Regions from separate parts of the Actinoplanes sp. NPDC023936 genome, predicted to be linked through region 1. Evidence: riboswitches for the same ligand, from Rfam matches in the RefSeq annotation. Region 1 holds a riboswitch; each other region holds the start of a gene.
What was found. Region 1 has a riboswitch for cobalamin ahead of bluB (5,6-dimethylbenzimidazole synthase). Riboswitches for the same ligand answer to the same signal wherever they lie in the genome.
Positions count from the first base shown of each region.

Region 2: linked by a shared signal. The riboswitch ahead of AB0F72_RS39370 (ribonucleoside-diphosphate reductase subunit alpha) and the one ahead of bluB (5,6-dimethylbenzimidazole synthase) in region 1 are both predicted to bind cobalamin.
Region 3: linked by a shared signal. The riboswitch ahead of AB0F72_RS05365 (VWA domain-containing protein) and the one ahead of bluB (5,6-dimethylbenzimidazole synthase) in region 1 are both predicted to bind cobalamin.
Region 4: linked by a shared signal. The riboswitch ahead of cobN (cobaltochelatase subunit CobN) and the one ahead of bluB (5,6-dimethylbenzimidazole synthase) in region 1 are both predicted to bind cobalamin.

Region 1 is NZ_JBEZZR010000014.1:142,667-146,873, reverse strand. It holds gene AB0F72_RS20405 (hypothetical protein) at 1-312, shown strand, start outside; gene fahA (fumarylacetoacetase) at 309-1,478, shown strand; cobalamin riboswitch at 1,490-1,697, shown strand; gene bluB (5,6-dimethylbenzimidazole synthase) at 1,736-2,371, shown strand; gene AB0F72_RS20390 (response regulator transcription factor) at 3,574-4,207, opposite strand, start outside.
Region 2 is NZ_JBEZZR010000056.1:33,689-37,895, reverse strand. It holds gene AB0F72_RS39370 (ribonucleoside-diphosphate reductase subunit alpha) at 1-2,280, opposite strand, end outside; cobalamin riboswitch at 2,395-2,610, opposite strand; gene AB0F72_RS39365 (diacylglycerol kinase family protein) at 2,651-3,574, opposite strand; gene AB0F72_RS39360 (BTAD domain-containing putative transcriptional regulator) at 4,063-4,207, shown strand, end outside.
Region 3 is NZ_JBEZZR010000003.1:176,744-180,950, forward strand. It holds gene AB0F72_RS05365 (VWA domain-containing protein) at 241-2,430, opposite strand; cobalamin riboswitch at 2,488-2,613, opposite strand; gene AB0F72_RS05370 (ABC transporter permease) at 2,768-4,003, opposite strand; gene AB0F72_RS05375 (ABC transporter ATP-binding protein) at 4,000-4,207, opposite strand, start outside.
Region 4 is NZ_JBEZZR010000001.1:313,300-317,506, reverse strand. It holds gene cobN (cobaltochelatase subunit CobN) at 1-2,300, opposite strand, end outside; cobalamin riboswitch at 2,336-2,459, opposite strand; gene AB0F72_RS01415 (precorrin-3B synthase) at 2,565-3,893, shown strand; gene AB0F72_RS01410 (precorrin-8X methylmutase) at 3,890-4,207, shown strand, end outside.

The DNA.
Region 1 (4,207 bases):
GTGCCGTTCAAGCTCACCGCGGGACTGCACGACCCGATCCGCCACCGTGACCCGCTGACCGGTTTCGAGCATCACGGGTTCCTCAACGTGCTGGTCGCGACCGCGCACGCCGTGCAGGGTGGCGGTGCCGGCGAGATCGCGGCCGCGCTCGCCGACCAGGACGGCCACCGGGTCGCCGCGGCGATCACCACCATCGATGACGGGCTGGCGCGCGAGGTGCGGCGGCAGTTCGTCAGTTTCGGCACCTGCAGCATCAGCGAGCCTGTCGACGGCCTGCTGCAGCTCGGACTTCTCCCGGAGGGAATCCTGTGAGCCCGCTCGGCAGCCCGGCCACTCTGCCCTACGGCGTGTTCAGCACGGCGGCCGACGCGCATCCCCGGTCCGGCGTCGCGATCGGCGACCAGATCATCGATCTCCCGGCGGCCGTCCGGCGGCTCGCCCCGCAGCTGGCGGGCGCGGTCGCCGGGCCGTCCCTGGACGCCCTGCTGGCCGCCGGCCCGCGGGTCTGGGCCGACCTGCGAGCACAGCTGACCACCTGGGTCACCGACGAGATCTATCGCGATCTGCTCCAGCCGCATCTCGTGCCGGCCCGCGACGCGACGCTGCACCTGCCGTTCACGGTGGCCGACTACGTCGACTTCTACGCCTCCGAGCAGCACGCCACCAACCTCGGGCGGATCCTGCGCCCCGGCCAGGAGCCGCTCACCGCGAACTGGAAACACCTCCCGATCGGCTATCACGGCCGTGCCGGAACCGTCGTCGTGTCCGGAACCGACATCGTGCGGCCGAGCGGCCAGCGGACCAGTCCGGCCGGCCCGGTCTTCGGCGCTTCGCAACGGCTGGACATCGAGGCCGAACTGGGCTTCGTCGTCGGCGTCGGGTCCGCGCTCGGCAAGCCGGTCGAGCTCGGCGCGTTCGAGGAGCACGTCTTCGGGGTCTGCCTGGTCAACGACTGGTCGGCGCGGGACATCCAGGCCTTCGAGTACGTTCCGCTCGGCCCGTTCCTGGGCAAGAGCTTCGCCACCTCGATCAGCCCGTGGATCGTCCCGCTGTCCGCTCTCGACCATGCCCGCGTGGCGCCGCCGGAGCGAACCGTGCCGCTGCAGCCCTACCTCGACGACGAGAAGACGCCGGCGTGGGGCCTGGACGTGCGGCTCACGGTGACCCTGAACGGTCACGTGATCTCCGAGCCGCGCGCCGCCGACATGTACTGGACTGGCGCACAGATGCTCGCGCACCTGACCGTCAACGGCGCCTCCCTGCGCACCGGCGACCTCTACGCGTCCGGAACGATCAGCGGCGGCTCACCGGGTTCGCTGATCGAACTGTCCTGGAACGGTCAGCAGCCCCTGACGCTGCCGGACGGCTCGACCCGGGCGTTCCTGGCGGACGGCGACGAGGTGGTGATCAGCGCTGTCGCGCCGGGCCCGGGCGGCTCCACGATCAGCCTCGGCGAGGTCCGTGGCCGCATCGTCTAGGGTGTGACACGGCACGAACTTTGATGCGAGGTGCCCCGGCCCCCTGAAGGCCGGGGAGAATCTGGGAAGCCGGTGGAATTCCGGCACGGGCCCGCCGCGGTGACCGGGGAGCCGCCGCCCACGCGCGCGAGCGCAGCCACTGGCCGCTTCGGCTGGGAAGGCGGGCGGTGAGGTGACGATCCGGGAGTCCGAAGACCGGCCTCGCCGACTGTCGCCCGGGCCGTCCGTCCGGGCCGAACCGCAGCGGGAGCCTGCCCATGTCCAGTCAGCTGTACGACGTCATCCACCGCCGCCGGGACGTCCGCGGCCAGTTCACCGGCGCCCCGATCCCGCCGGCCGTCCTCGATCGCGTACTGGCGGCCGCCCACGCCGCGCCCAGCGTCGGCCTCTCCCAGCCCTGGGACTTCATCCTGGTCAGCGACGAGACGACCCGCGCCGCCTTCCACGATCACGTCCAGCAGGAGCGCGCGACGTTCGCGTCCACCCTCGACCCGGGTGCCGCCGCGACATTTTCCAAGATCAAAATTGAGGGGGTACGGGAGTCCACCCTCTCCGTGGTCGTCACCTACGACCCGGACCGGGGCAGCCCGGCGGTCCTCGGCCGGCACGCCATCGCCGACGCCGGGCTGTATTCGGTCTGCCTGGCGATCCAGAACCTCTGGCTGGCCGCCACCGCCGAGAACCTGGGCGTCGGCTGGGTCTCCTTCTACCGCGAGCCGTTCGTCCAGGACCTGCTCGGCATCCCGGCGACCATCCGCCCGGTCGCCTGGCTCTGCCTGGGCCCGGTCACCCACCTGGAACACACCCCCGACCTGGAACGCCACGGCTGGCGCCACCGAACCCCGTGGCAGTCAGCGGTCCACGAGAACAGGTGGTCCCCGCCCGTGGGCTGACCTCCGCTACCGCCCGCTCCGCCCGCCCCCGCCCGTGGGCTGACCTCCGCCCCCGTCCGCTCCGCCCGCCCCCGCCCCGCCCCGCCCGCTCTGCCAGCCGGTCCGGCTGGTCGTCAGTGCTGACCCCGCTGTGGTCCGCCGGGGTTCGCGACCGGGAACCGGCCGCCCGGCGGTGTGCCGCTTGCGTTGCGTGTCACGGTGGGTGGCCGGCGACGGTGAACCGCTGCGGGTTCGCGGGATTCTGTGGGGCGCGGGGCGTCTGCGGGTTTCCGGAAAGCGCGGCGTTTACCACGGATGCCGGCACGCAGGGTGACAAGGGTCCGCGCGGAGCGGCCCGGGTCTTCGGCTCGCCCAAGCGGCGACGCCGCGCTTCGACAACAGGGCCGGGGCCCGGGAGCACTGACGGCCAGCTGGACCAGCCGGTCCAGCTGGTCATCGTTGCTGTCCTCGGGGGATCGTGGGATGGGGCGGTCCGGCTGGCGCTCGATGCTGTCCACACGGTCCGCGAGAACGCTGACAGCCAGCCGAGCAAGACGAGCTGGCCACCAGTGCTGACCCGCCGCCCCAAGAACCTGCCTGAGCTACGGCTGACCGCCCCGAGCCGTAGCTGTGAGCTCCCGGCCCGACAAACCTGCCTGAACTACGGCTCACCGACCCGGGCCGTAGCCAACGCACGTTCCCGGCCCGAGAAACATGCCCGGGCTACGGCTCACCGGCCGATGCGGTCGCGCGTCACGGTCGGTCGCCGCCGACCGTGGAGCGCTGGGGGTTTTCGTCACCCTGTGGGGCCTGGGGCGTCCGCGGGTTTCCGCGCAGCGCGACGTTGACCGCGGATGTCGGCACGCTGGGTGACAACGGTTCGTGCTGACGGGCGGTCTGGCCCTGATTTTCGGCTGGCCCCGCAACGGTGATGCGTGCCTCGGGACCATTGCCGCGGCCGAGCGCCCTGACGACCAGCTGGTCCAGCTGGTCGTCAGTGCTGTCCTCGGCTGGTGGATCGTGGAAGCGCGCGGTCCGGCTGGCGCTCGGTGCTGTCCCGCCGGGCCGGCGAGAACACCGACGGCCAGCCGGGCCACACGAGCTGGTCACCAGTGCTGCCGGATGCCTGTTCCGAGAGCACTGCGCGCCAGCCCGCCTCACCGATCCACGATTGGACCCCGACACGCCGACGACCGCGAGACGCCAACCCCGACCGCGACCCCTCAGACCAGCCCCGCGTCGTGGGCGAGCAGCGCGATCTGCGTCCTGTTGTCCAGCCCCAGCTTCGTGAGCACGTGCGACACATGCGTCTTCACGGTCGCCAGCGTCATGTCCAGCTCCGCGCCGATCTCCGCGTTGCTCCGGCCCTGCCCGATCGCCACCACCACGTCCCGCTCCCGGGGGCTGAGCCCGGCCAGCACCCCGGTGGCCCGCGCATAGGCCCCGGCCTGCACGGCCACCCGGTCCATCAGCCGCCGGGTGATCCGCGGGGACAGGATCGGCTCGCCGGCCGCCACCTGGCGGATGGCCTCGGCGATCCGGGCGGGCGGCGTGTCCTTCAGCAGGAAGCCACTGGCCCCGGCGCGCAGCGCGTGCAGGATGTTCTCGTCGGTGTCGAACGTGGTCAGCACGATGACCTCGGGCGGCCGGGGCCGGGCCCGCAGCCGCCGGGTCGCGGTGATGCCGTCGACGCGGGGCATCCGGAGGTCCATCAGGACCACGTCGGGGTGGTGGGCGTCGGTGGCGGCGGGCACCTTGTCGCCGTCGTCGGCCTCACCGACGACGGCGAGGCCGGGCGCGCCGTCGAGCATCATGGTCAGCCCGGCGCGCACGAGGGCGTCGTCGTCCACCACGAGC
Region 2 (4,207 bases), on a different contig from region 1:
CGGGATGACGCTCGGTGCCACCGAGACGGTCGCCTGCTGAATGCGGGTCGCGGGGCGCGACCGCAGGTAGTACGAGGTCTTCAGGCCGGATTTCCAGGCGTACAGGTACATCGACGAGACCTTGCCGATGGTGGGCGCGGCCATGAAGAGGTTCAGCGACTGGGACTGGTCGATGTACGGCGCCCGGGCCGCGGCCAGGTCGATCAGCGCGCGTTGCGGCAGTTCCCACGCGGTGCGGAACAGTTCCCGCACGTCGGCGGGGAGCTCGGCGATGCCCTGCACCGAGCCTTCGGCGCGTTTGATCGCCTCTCGAATCGGGCCGGTCCACAGATTGCGGGACTTCAATTCCCGTACCAGATAGGTGTTGATCTGAAGGAATTCGCCCGACATCGTCTCGCGCTTGAAGAGGTTGCTGACCTGCGGTTCGATGCACTCGTAGCAGCCCGCGATCGAGGCGATGGTCGCGGTCGGAGCGATCGCGATCAGTAGCGAGTTCCGCAGACCGTGCTCGGCGATCCGCTCCTTCACGGCGGTCCAGCGCGACGTCTGCGACACCGTGGCGCCCCACAGATCCGGGTGCAGATCGCCCTTGGCCGCGCGGGTCTCCGGGTACGCGGGATGCGGGCCGAATCGCTCCGCGAGAGCGGCCGACGATTCCAGCGCGGTCAGGAAGATCTCCTCCTGCACGCGTGTCGACAATTCCCGCGCCTCGGCCGAGTCGAACGGCAGCCGCAGCGTGAAGAACGCGTCCTGCAATCCCATCAGGCCCAGCCCGACCGGCCGCCAGCGCGGATTCGACGCGGCGGCCTGCTGCGCCGGGTAATAGTTGATGTCGATGACCCGGTCCAGGAAGACCACGGCCGTCCGCACCGTTTCCCGCAGCTTCTCCCAGTCCACCCCGTCCGCTGTGACGTGCGCGCCCAGATTGACCGAGCCGAGATTGCAGACCGCTGTCTCGTCGTCGTTGTTCACCTCGAGGATCTCGGTGCACAGGTTGGACAGGTGAATGACGTTGCCCGGCGCGCCGGTCTGATTGGACAGCCGGTTGGACGGATCCTTGAACGTCATCCAGCCGTTTCCGGTCTGCGCCAGGGTGCGCATCATCCGCCCGTACAGATCGCGGGCCTTGACGGTTTTGACGGCGTTCTTCTCGGCCGCCTGGTAGGCCTCGGTGAACTCGTCGCCGAACAGGTCCGGCAGCATCGGCGCGTCCGAGGGGTCGATCAGCGACCAGTCCTCGTCGGCCTCGACGCGGCGCATGAATTCGTCCGGGATCCAGTTCGCCAGGTTCAGATTGTGGGTGCGCCGGGACTCCTCGCCGGTGTTGTCCCGCAATTCCAGGAATTCCTCGATGTCCGGGTGCCACGGCTCCAGATAGACGCAGGCCGCGCCCTTGCGCCGGCCGCCCTGATTGACCGCCGCGACGCCCGCGTCGAGCGTCTTCAGGAACGGGACGATACCGTTCGACTTGCCGTTCGTGCCCCGGATGAGCGCGCCGCGGCCACGGACCCGCGACCAGGAGATGCCGATGCCGCCGGAGAACTTGGAGAGTTTCGCGACCTGGTGGTACCGCTCGTAGATCGAGTCCAGCTCGTCCTTCGGCGAGTCGACGAGGAAGCAGCTCGACATCTGAGTGTGCCGGGTGCCCGAGTTGAACAGCGTCGGTGAGCTGGGAAGATAGGCGAGGCTGGACATCAGGCGGTAGAAACCGATCGCCTCGTCGGCGGTCTGCGAGAGGCCGCAGGCGACGCGGAGCAGCCAGTGCTGCGGTGTCTCGATGACCGTCCGCTTGGTGGGGTGCCGCAGCAGGTAACGGTCGGCCACGGTGCGCAGCCCGAAATACTCGAAGCGCAGGTTGTTCGCGTCATCGATCGCCCGGTCGAGGTTTGTCGCATTGTCCGCGACGAATGTCGCTGTCTCGTCGCTGATCAGACCCTGCTGGTGCCCCAGCCTGATCGATTCGCTGAAGCTGGTGACGCCTTCCTCGCCGACCTCCTGCTCGACGAACGCGGCGAGCAGCCGGGCGGCGAGCCGGGAGTACTGCGGCTCCTCGCTGATCAGTTCGGCGGCCGTCTGGATCGACAGCTTGTCCAGCTCAGCGGTGGTGGCGCCGTCGTAGAGCCCGCTGATGGTCTTGGTGGCGACCCGCAGCGGGTCGACCTCGTCCAGGTCGGCGACCCAGCGCTCGACCGCCTTGACGATCTTGTTGACGTCGACCGGCTCGGTCTCGCCGTTGCGCTTGCGGACCTGCATCGTGTGCCGTCGTTGCTCGGTGTGCATTGCTCTCTCCTCGCGAGCCCATGGTCTCGGGGCACGGGGAGACGCCACCGGGCACGCGTGGCGGCCGGCTTTCGGCGTCGGTCGTCCCACGCGACCTTCGACCGCCGCACGCCAGGTGGCATGCGGCGCGCTGGCAGGTCTTCGGACTCGCGGGCGTGATCCTTTTCAAGATCGCCTAATGGCCGTCGCTTCCCAGACCTCGCGGTCCAGTGCTTCGTTGACGGCGGTCGTTCCCACTAACCGCTGCGGGGCAGTTCCGGACTTCCACCGGATTCCCTCTTGCCTCGGCGTCCGCTCGCGCGGGGCCGAACCAGCTGCGGGAGACACCATATCTGGGCGGGCGTTCGTTCGCGCAACCCAACATGCTGTGTCAGTGATCTTCAGTACCCGGAGGCGCCATGATCCGCAGCGCGTTCGCATCGAGGGCGATCCGCAGCGGCGTCTGCCCGCAGGGCTCACCGTCCACCTCGACCGCCGCCGGCCGATCCGTCTCCAGCCACAGCTCGCCGACCGCGAGAAAAGGACGTTCATGGAGGGTACGGCGGTGGCCCGTCAACGCGTTGCGGGCCGTCTCGCGCAGCAGCTCACGGCGGGTCGCGCCGCCCACCGGGTAGGCCACCAGCAGCCGGTCGTCGGCGTGCGCGTCAGCGGTGATCGGCCGGCCGGCGTGGAAACCACCGTTCGCCACGTACACCTGGTGGGTGGCGAAGACGATCTCCCGCCCGCCGGCGCGAACCGTCGCCCGCAGTGGTCTGTGCTTTCTCAACAGGCCCAGCGCGGTGATCGGGTACGCGAACCGCCCGATCGCCCTCTTGAGCCGGCTCGGCGCGTTGATCATCACCTCGGCGGAGAGGCCGACGCCGACATGATTGGTGAACGGCATGTCACCGGCGATCCCGAGGTCCACATCGATCACCGCGCCCTCGGTCATCGTCGCGACGGCCGTGTCCAGGTCCGGCGGGATGCCGACGGTCCGCGCGAAGTTGTTGGTGGTGCCGAGCGGCAGCAGCCCGAGCGCCATGTCCCGGTGCGCCAGCATCCGCCCCGCCGTGCTGATCGTCCCGTCGCCGCCACCGGCCACGAGCAGGTCCGGGCCGAGGTCGATCGCCTGCTGAAGGCTCCGCTCCAGATCGCCCTCGACGCCGTAGGATCCGAGCAGCTTGAACCCGGCCGCCTGCAGCCGGGCGTGCGCGTCATCGTAGAACTGCCGCCCCCGCCGCGACCGCGCGTTGACCACGAGCGCGGCGCGCCGCTCGCTCCGGATGTCGTCGGTCAGCTGCTGCTTCGTCCGCACCGCCCGACCCTATCCGGCGCCCGTCCCGGAAGCGTCGCGGGTGACCTTGGACAGTCCCCAGGCCGCGATCGTTGCCGCTGCCGTCGCCGTGCCCGTTGCCGTGGCCATGGCCGTTGCCGTGCCCGTTGCCGTGGCCGTGCCCGTGGCCGTGGCCGTCGCTGCGCTGCGCTGCCGCCGAGCCGTAGCGCAGGCAGGTCATCAAGGCCGGTGACCTGATTGAGCTACGGCCGGGTGGTGCGAGCCGTAGTTGAGCGTGGCTATTCGGGTGTGGTGGCCTGCGCCAGCTACGGCTGGGTGGTTCGAGCCGTAGGTGAGCGCGGTTATCCGGTGTGATGACCTGCGCCAGCTACGGCCCGGTCTTGCTTTCAGCCGGCGCGCTCCGGGCCGGCTGGTCCGGCTGGTCCGGCTGGTCCGGCTGGTGCACAGTGCTGTGTCGGGGAGCGGATAACTACTGGTCATCGGTGGTGACGGCCGGGGAGAATGGCCCGGTGGGGATCCGGGTGGGGGTGCTGGGACCGGTCGAGTTGACCCGTGACGGTGTCCCAATCCCGCTCACCGGAATGCCGCAGCGCGTCCTGCTCGCCCGTCTCGCGCTCGCCGGCGGCCGCCCGGTTTCGGTCGCCGAGCTGATCG
Region 3 (4,207 bases), on a different contig from region 1:
CCACCCCCGCGTGTTGAGTTCGGGTGCGGAACGCGCCCCAACTCCACACGCAGTCCCGCCCCCCGCCCGCGTGTTGAGTTCGGGTGCGGAACGCGCCCCAACTCCACACGCAGTCCCGCCCCCCGCCTGCGTGTTGAACTCGGGTGCGGAACGCGCCCCAACTCCACACGCAGTCCCGCTCCCCCGCCTGCGTGTTGAGTTCGGGTGCGGAACGCGCCCCAACTCCACACGCTGTGGGGTTCAGGCCGCCCGGCGGTAGGCGCGGTCCGCCGGAGCGGGCGCCGCTCCGGGGCCCGGCAGGACCGATGCCTGCAACCGCTCGAGCGGCATCAGCTCGGCCTTCAGCGCGGCGGCGAGCCGCCCGGCCAGACCGAGCCGGATCGGACCGGACTCGCAGTCGACGACCACCGTCGCCACCCCGTTCAGCGCCGGCGCGAGCCGCAGCGGGTCCGGGCCGCTGGTGGCCCGCCCGTCCGTGACCAGCACCAGCAACGGCCGCCGGCGCGGGTCACGCCGCCGCTCGGTGGCGATGGTCGCCGCCGCGGCGCGCAGCCCGGCCGCGATCGGGGTCCGCCCACCGGTCCGCAGCGCCGCCAGCCGCATCACGCCGACCTCATGACTGGACGTCGGCGGCAACACCACCTCGGCGTCCGCACCCCGGAACGTGATCATCCCGATCCGGTCCCGCCGCTGGTAGGCGTCCCGCAGCAGCGACAGCACCGCCGTCTTGACCAGTGTCATCCGCTTCCGGGCCGCCATCGATCCGGACGCGTCCACGACGAAGAGCACGAGGTTGGCCTCCCGCCCCACATGCACCGATTCCCGCAGATCTCGTGGTGCCACGCGAACCCGCCGCCGCAACATTCCGGATATTTCCGAAATATCGGAGGATGGGCGGAGCGCGGCCTCCGCGCCCGTCCGGTCCAGCGCGGCACGCAGCGTCGCCGGCAGGTGCGGCGCGCCCGCGAGCTTGCCGACCGGAGCCCGGCTGCCGACGACCCGGCCGCGCCGGGCGTAGGCCGGGGAGCGCCGTCCGGCGTGGCCCCCCTCGCCACGGGCCGAGATGCGCAGTGTCCTGGTGCGATAGGCCGGCCCGGCACTGGCCGCCACACCGGGTTTGCCGGCCTGTTCGGCGCCGGTCTCCCCCGGTTGCCCGGAGCCGTCCGCGGCCTGCCCCGCGGGGTCCGCCGCCGGCCCGGAGCCGGATCCCGCGTCGTTCGCCGCCTGCTGCCCGGCGCCGTTGTCCCCTGGGCCGCCCGGGTCGTCGCCGGCCGGGCTCCCGGGACCGCCGCCGTCACGCGGGCCCTGCGGTGCGCCACCCCCGCCGCCCTCGGGCGGGCCGTCGCCGTCCGGGTCGTCACCGTCCGAATCGTCACCGTCGTGATCAGCTGGCCCGGGGTCCTGCTCGGCCGCCTGGCGCTCGGCCTCGGCGAGGGCCTGCTCGAGCTTCTCCTCGTCGGTGCCGGGCGGATCGAGCGGGTCGGTCCGCCGCCGGTGCGGCAGGGCCAGCCGGGCCGCGTCGCGGACGTCGTCGGCGGTCACCCGGTCGCGGCCGTGCCAGGCGGCCAGGGCGACAGCGCTGCGGGCCACCACGATGTCGGCGCGCATGCCGTCCACGCCGTAGGCGAGACAGACCCGGGCGATCCGGTCCAGCTCCGTGTCGGGCAGCCGGACGCTGGGCAGTTGCGCGCGGGCGGCGGCGATCCGGGCGGCGACCTCGCGCTCGGCCTCGGCGAACCGGGCGGCGAACCCATCCGGGTCCGCCTCGTAGGCCAGCCGCCGGCGCACCACCTCGGCCCGCTGCACCGCGTCGCGGGGCGCCGCCACCGTGACGACCAGGCCGAACCGGTCCACCAGCTGCGGGCGCGGCTCGCCCTCCTCCGGGTTCATCGTGCCGACCAGCAGGAAACGTGCCGCGTGCTTCACCGACACACCGTCACGCTCGACGTGCGCACGGCCCATCGCGGCGGCGTCCAGCAGCAGGTCGACCAGGTGGTCGGGGAGCAGGTTCACCTCGTCGACGTAGAGCACGCCCCGGTGCGCGGCGGCGAGCAGACCCGGCTCGTACGCCTTCACGCCGTCGCTGAGCGCCCGCTGCAGGTCCAGCGTGCCCACCACTCGGTCCTCGGTGGCGCCGACCGGCAACTCGACCAGGCTGGCCGGGCGGGCGTCGGCGGGGCCACCGATCGGGTGCGGGCCGTCCGGGCAGCCCGGATCCGGGGCGTCCGGGTCACACGCGAACCGGCAGCCGCGTACCGTCTCGATGCCCGGCAGCAGACCGGCCAGCGCACGCACGACGGTGCTTTTCGCGGTGCCCTTCTCGCCGCGCACCAGCACACCGCCAACCGCCGGGGAGACCGCTGTCAGCAGCAGCGCCAGGCGCAGATCATCGAGGCCGACGACGGCCGTGAACGGGTAGGGAGTTGTCACGAGGGTCCCTTCTGCGCGGGTGTCCACGCCCGCACGTCAGTCACGAACGAGCGGCCGGAGTCTCCTGACTCCCGGATCGGCGATCACCGCGCCTTCCGGCCTCATGGCGAAGCCGTGGCTGGACGTGCGGGTCGCTCCCCGGTCACAGTGGCGGGACCGTCCCGGACTCGCACCGGGTTCCTCCGCTACCGCTCGCCGGTCACTCTTTCTCACCGGCGGGGTACGCGTCAACGCGAGCACCGGTGACGACGGTCGCTCCGGCGCCTCCCGGGCCTCCCCGCGCCGCGTCCGACAGCTCAATCGGCGCCGCGTCCGGAACGGCTCGGTGCGGGCGGCGCTAGCGGCGCAGCGCCTCGGAGGGTTCGGTGCGGGCGGCCCGCAGCGCCGGGTAGAGCCCGGCCAGCATCCCGGTCAGCGCGCCGATCACCGGGGCGGGCAGCACGGTGGCCGGGTCCAGGATGACCGTCCACTCCCGCGCGAGCGCCACCGCGAGGACCACGCCCACTCCCAGCGCCGTGCCGGTCAGCCCGCCGAGCGCGCCCAGCACTGTCGACTCGGTGAGGAACTGACCGGCCACGTGCCGGGGCCGCGCACCCAGTGCCCGGCGCAGGCCGATCTCGCCGACCCGTTCCATCACCGCGACCAGGGTGGTGTTGGTGATGCTCACCGCACCGATCACCAGGCAGATCCCGGCGAGCGCGAGGAACAACCCGGACAGTTCGGTGTCGACATCGTCGCGCAGGCTGCGCGGGTCGGGCGGCGGCACGGCCCGGAGCAGGCCGGCGCCGTCCGGGCGCAGCGCGACCGGCGCCTGCCGGGCGATCAGTTGGGCCGCGCCGAGACGCGTCTCGATCACCATCTTGGCCGGGTTCACGGCCGGGTCGGGCGCCGGATAGAGATCCTCGGCGGTGGCCCGAGGCAGCACGATGCCGAGGAGCAGCTCGGGCAGGCGCTCGGTGTCCGAGATGATGCCGACGACGGTGAACGGGCGGCCGTCGATGAAGACCGCGGGACGGCCGCTGAGCTGGTGGATGTTGAGCCGGCCGGCGGCGGCCGGGCCGAGCACCACGACGTGTTCGCCGCGCTTGTCGTGGAAGGCGTCGAACAGCCGGCCGGTACGCACGGCGGGCTTGGCCGCGGCGAGTGCGCCGGCCGACGCCGCGTACACCGGAAGGTCCGCGGCGTTGCCCCGCGACTCGGCCCGCACGTCGGGCGCCGAGCCGATCACCGGGCGGCGCAGCGGCACGTTCCAGTAGACGCCGGACGCCACCACCCCGTTGAGCCGGTTGATCCGCTGGTCGGCGTCGGCGGGGAAGCTGACGCCGCTCTCCCCCGCGTCGGTCACCGTCACGGTGGTCTCGGCGAGCGCGTCGAAGTGCTTGCCGATCTGGCCGGTGGCGGTCGAGGTCAGGCCCAGGACGGCGACGAAGGCGCCCACCCCGAGAACCGTGCCGAGGGTGGTGAGCACGGAGCGGGCCGGCCGTTGCAGGATGCCGGCGACCGCCTCGGCGATCAGGTCGGGGAGACGGAAGACGGATCGTTCCGGAATGGCCCGGCGCCGGCGGAGCCTCACCGCACCGCTCCGGCCGGCAGCTCGTCCATCCGGCCGTCGACGATCCGGACCACGCGCCGCGCCCGCTCGGCCACCGTGGCGTCGTGGGTGATCACCACGATGGTGAGACCGGCCGCGTGCAGCTCGTCGAAGAGCCCGAGCAGCCGCAGCGACGTGGCCGAGTCGAGGTTGCCGGTGGGCTCGTCGCAGAGCAGGATCGCCGGC
Region 4 (4,207 bases), on a different contig from region 1:
ACGTAGCCGCCGTCGAGCGCGTGCAGCACGTGCGTGATCTCGTCGGTGGTCTTCGCGAGCCGGGGGACGATCTCGGTGGCGGCGAACTCCAGCACCCGGATCACATCGGCGTTGTCCGACAAGTCCGCGATGCCGTCACGAGCCCAGCCGCGCTCCTCCATCGCCGTCACGAGAGCCCGGGCCTCGGCCTCGATCTCGTCGACACGGGTGAGCGGGGCGTCCTCGGCCAGGCCCAGCGCCTCCCGCAGACCGGGCAGCGCGGCCACCTTCCCGGCCCACATCTGCCGCGCCCGCAGCATGGCGAGCACCAGGTTGATCCGCGCCTCACCGGCCGGGGCCGCGCCGAGCACGTGCAGCCCGTCCCGGATCTGCACGTCCTTGACCTCACACAGCCATCCGTCGATGTGCATGATGAAGTCGTCGAACTCCTCGTCCCCGGGGCGCTGCGACTGCCCGAGGTCGTGGTCCATCTTCGCGGCCTGGATCAGGGTCCAGATCTGCGCCCGGATCGCCGGCAGTTTCGCCGGGTCGAGCGCGGCGATGTTCGCGTGCTCGTCGAGCAGCTGCTCCAGCCGGGCGATGTCGCCGTAGGACTCGGCGCGCGCCATCGGCGGGATCAGGTGGTCGACGAGCGTGGCGTGGGCCCGGCGCTTGGCCTGCGTGCCCTCACCGGGGTCGTTCACCAGGAACGGATAGATCAGCGGCAGGTCGCCGAGCGCCGCGTCGGTGCCGTCCGAGGCGGACATGCCGACGTTCTTGCCGGGCAGCCATTCCAGGTTGCCGTGCTTGCCGACGTGGACCACCGCGTGCGCGCCGAAGTCGTCCGCGATCCACCGGTACGCGGCCAGGTAGTGATGTGACGGCGGCAGGTCCGGGTCGTGGTAGATCGCCACCGGGTTCGCGCCGAACCCGCGCGGCGGCTGCACCATGACCACGATGTTCTCGTCGCGCAGCGCGGCGAGGACGATGTCCCCGCTGTCGACGTAGAGCTCGCCGGGCGGCGGCCCCCAGTGCTGCTCCACCGAGGTCCGGAAGTCCTCCGGCATCGTCTCGAACCACGCCTGGTACGCCTCGCCGGAGATGCGCACCGGGTTGCCGGCGAGCTGCTCCTCGGTGAGCCAGTCCGAGTCCTGCCCGCCGGCCGCGATCAACGCGTGGATCAACCCGTCGCCGTCGTAGGACCCGAAGTCCCCGATCCGGTACCCGGCGGTGGCGAGCGCGTCCAGCAGGGCCACCGTCGAGGCGGGCGTGTCCAGCCCGACCGCGTTGCCGATCCGCGAGTGCTTGGTCGGATAGGCCGACAGCATGAGGACGATCTTGCGATCGGCCGGCGGCACGTGCCGGAGCCGGGCGTGCGCCACGGCGATCCCGGCGACCCGCGAGGCCCGCTCCGGGTCCGCGACGTAGACCGACAGCCCTTCCGGGTCGATCTCCTTGAACGAGAACGGCACCGTGATGATCCGCCCGTCGAACTCCGGGATCGCCACCTGCGTCGCCGCGTCCAGCGGCGACAGCCCGTCGTCGCTCGCCTCCCACGCGGCCCGTGAGCTGGTCAGGCAGAGCCCCTGCAGGATCGGCACGTCCAGGTCGGCGAGCACGCCGACGTCCCAGGCCTCGTCGTCGCCACCGGCGCCCACGGTCGCCGGTTTGGTGCCACCGGCCGCGAGCACTGTCACCACCAGGGCGTCCGCGGTGCGCAGCTCGGCCAGCAGCTCCGGCGGCGCGGTCCGCAGCGACGCCGTGAAGATCGGCAGCGCGCGGGCGCCCTTCGCCTCGATCGCCTGGCAGAGCGTCTCGACGAACGCGGTGTTCCCGGCCATGTGATGGGCGCGATAGTAGAGAACCGCCACGGTCGCCGGCCCGCCCTCGGACGCGGCGCGCGGCAGCACACCCCACTGCGGCGCCTCGACGGCCGGCGCGAACCCGTTGCCGGTCAGCAGCACCGTGTCGGACAGGAAGTCGTGCAGCGAGGCCAGGTTCTCCGCGCCGCCCTGCGCGAGGTAGACGTGCGCGTCCGCCGCGACACCGGCCGGGACCGTGGAGAGTTTCATCAGGTCGGCGTCCGGGGCCTGCTCGCCACCGAGGACCACCACCGGGACGTCGCCGGCGAGCAGGGCGTCGAGGCCCTCCTCCCAGGCGCGGCGGCCACCGAGGATGCGGACGACGACCAGGTCGACGCCGTCGAGCAGGGCGGGAAGATCGGAGACCGAGGTCCGGGCCGGGTTGCCCAGCCGCCAGGCCGAGCCGCTGGCCCGGGCGCTGAGCAGGTCGGTGTCGGACGTGGACAGCAGCAGAAACACGCGTTGCGCTCCCCCTCGGGGTCCGCGCCCCGGAGTAGTTGGGATCACGGCGAACGGAGTTCCTGACTCCCGGGCTGGGAACCCGGTCACAGTGGCGGGACCGTGCCGGACTCGCACCGGCTTCCTCCGCGGCTTCGCCGCTCGTAGACCTCCCACCTTTCCGAACGCTCCCGCCCGCCGTCAAGGTGGGGTGACATCACCGATACAGCCGGGTGGCGACCCGAGGATGTGGTCCTGTCGGTGGCCGCCCGTAGTATCCGGGCCGTGACACCCCTCCGGCAGTCCGACACCGACGCCTGCCCCGGCGCCCTGCGGTTGCACGCCGCGGCCGACGGGTTGCTGGCGCGTGTCCGTCTGCCCGCGGGCGTGCTGAGCGGCGCGCAGCTGCGTGTTCTGCGCGAGCTGACCGAGCAGTTCGGCGACGGTTTCCTGGAGCTGACCTCCCGAGCGAACCTCCAGGTCAGAGGCGTGCGAGCAGAGGACGCGGAGACCTTGGCGGCCCGCTTGCGCGCCGCCGGCCTCCTGCCGTCGGCAACCCACGATGCGGTACGGAACATCGCGGCGCCCCCACTGGCCGGACCGGCGCTTCGCGCTCTGACATCCCAGCTGGACACCGCCCTCCTCGGCGACCCCGCCCTGTCCCGCCTCCCCGGCAAGTTCCTGTTCGCCATCGGCCACGTCCCCCTGGCCGCCGACGTCGCCGCAGTCCCCGCCAGGCCTGCGCCGGGTGGTGTGCCCGAGCGGTTCGCTATCCGGCTCGGCGGCCACGACGCGGGCATCCGCGTGGACGGCGAGACGGTGGTCCCCACGATGCTGGCGGCGGCACACGCCTTCCTCGCCGAGCGGGAGGCCCAGCGCAGCGGCGGCCCGGCAGCCTGGCGACTGCGCGAGCTCACCGACGGCCCGTCCCGAGTAGCCGCCCGTGTCCGCGCCGCCCTCGGCCCGACCACCGCGGACACGGAACCGATCGGCCCGGTCGAGGCGCTCGAGCCCGGTGATCTGCTGGGTGTGCTGGACCAGCCCGGCTCCCCGCTCGTCGCGGTGGGCGCCCTGGTCCCGCTGGGGCGGCTCGGTGGCGTACCCATGCGGGTCTTGGAGAAAGCGACCCGGCTCGTCATCACACCGTGGCGGGGCGTCCTGGTCACCGACCTCCCGCGCGCCGACGCGGCACAGTGGGCGGACCAGCTGATCGATTCCGGTCTCGCTCTGGCGGCGGACTCTCCGTGGGTGGGCGTGACCGCGTGCGCCGGCCGCCCCGGCTGCGCGAAATCCCTCGCCGATGTCCGTGCCGACGCCACGAGAGCCGCGCGTTTCGTCGACGGCCTCCCGGTTCACTGGGTGGGCTGCGCGCGGGCGTGCGGCAGCCCCGCGGGCCGGCACGTCCAGGTCCAGGCCACCCCCACCGGTTACCAGGTGTCCCGCCCGAACAGCGGCGCCACGACCGGCGCGAACACCGGTACCGACGCCGAGACCGACACCGTGACCGACACCATGATCAACCCCGACACCGTCGACCCCGACACCGTCGACCCCGACACCGATGACCCCAGCCGTGATCTAGGAGCTGTTGTGGCGACAGCGAGGAGGCCCTGATGGAGTACGTGCGCGACGGCGCGGAGATCTACAAGCGGTCGTTCGCCACGATCCGCGCCGAGGCGGACCTGACCGGCCTGCCGTCCGATGTGGCCCGCGTCGTGGTGCGGATGATCCACGCCTGCGGGATGGTGGACCTGGTCCAGGACGTGCGGTTCAGTCCCGGTGTGGCCACCGCCGCGAGGAAGGCGCTGCTCAGCGGCGCCCCGATCCTCTGCGACGCGGAGATGGTCGCCTCCGGCGTGACCCGCTCCCGGCTGCCCGCCGCCAACGACGTGATCTGCACCCTGCGGGACCCGGCCGTCCCGGAGATC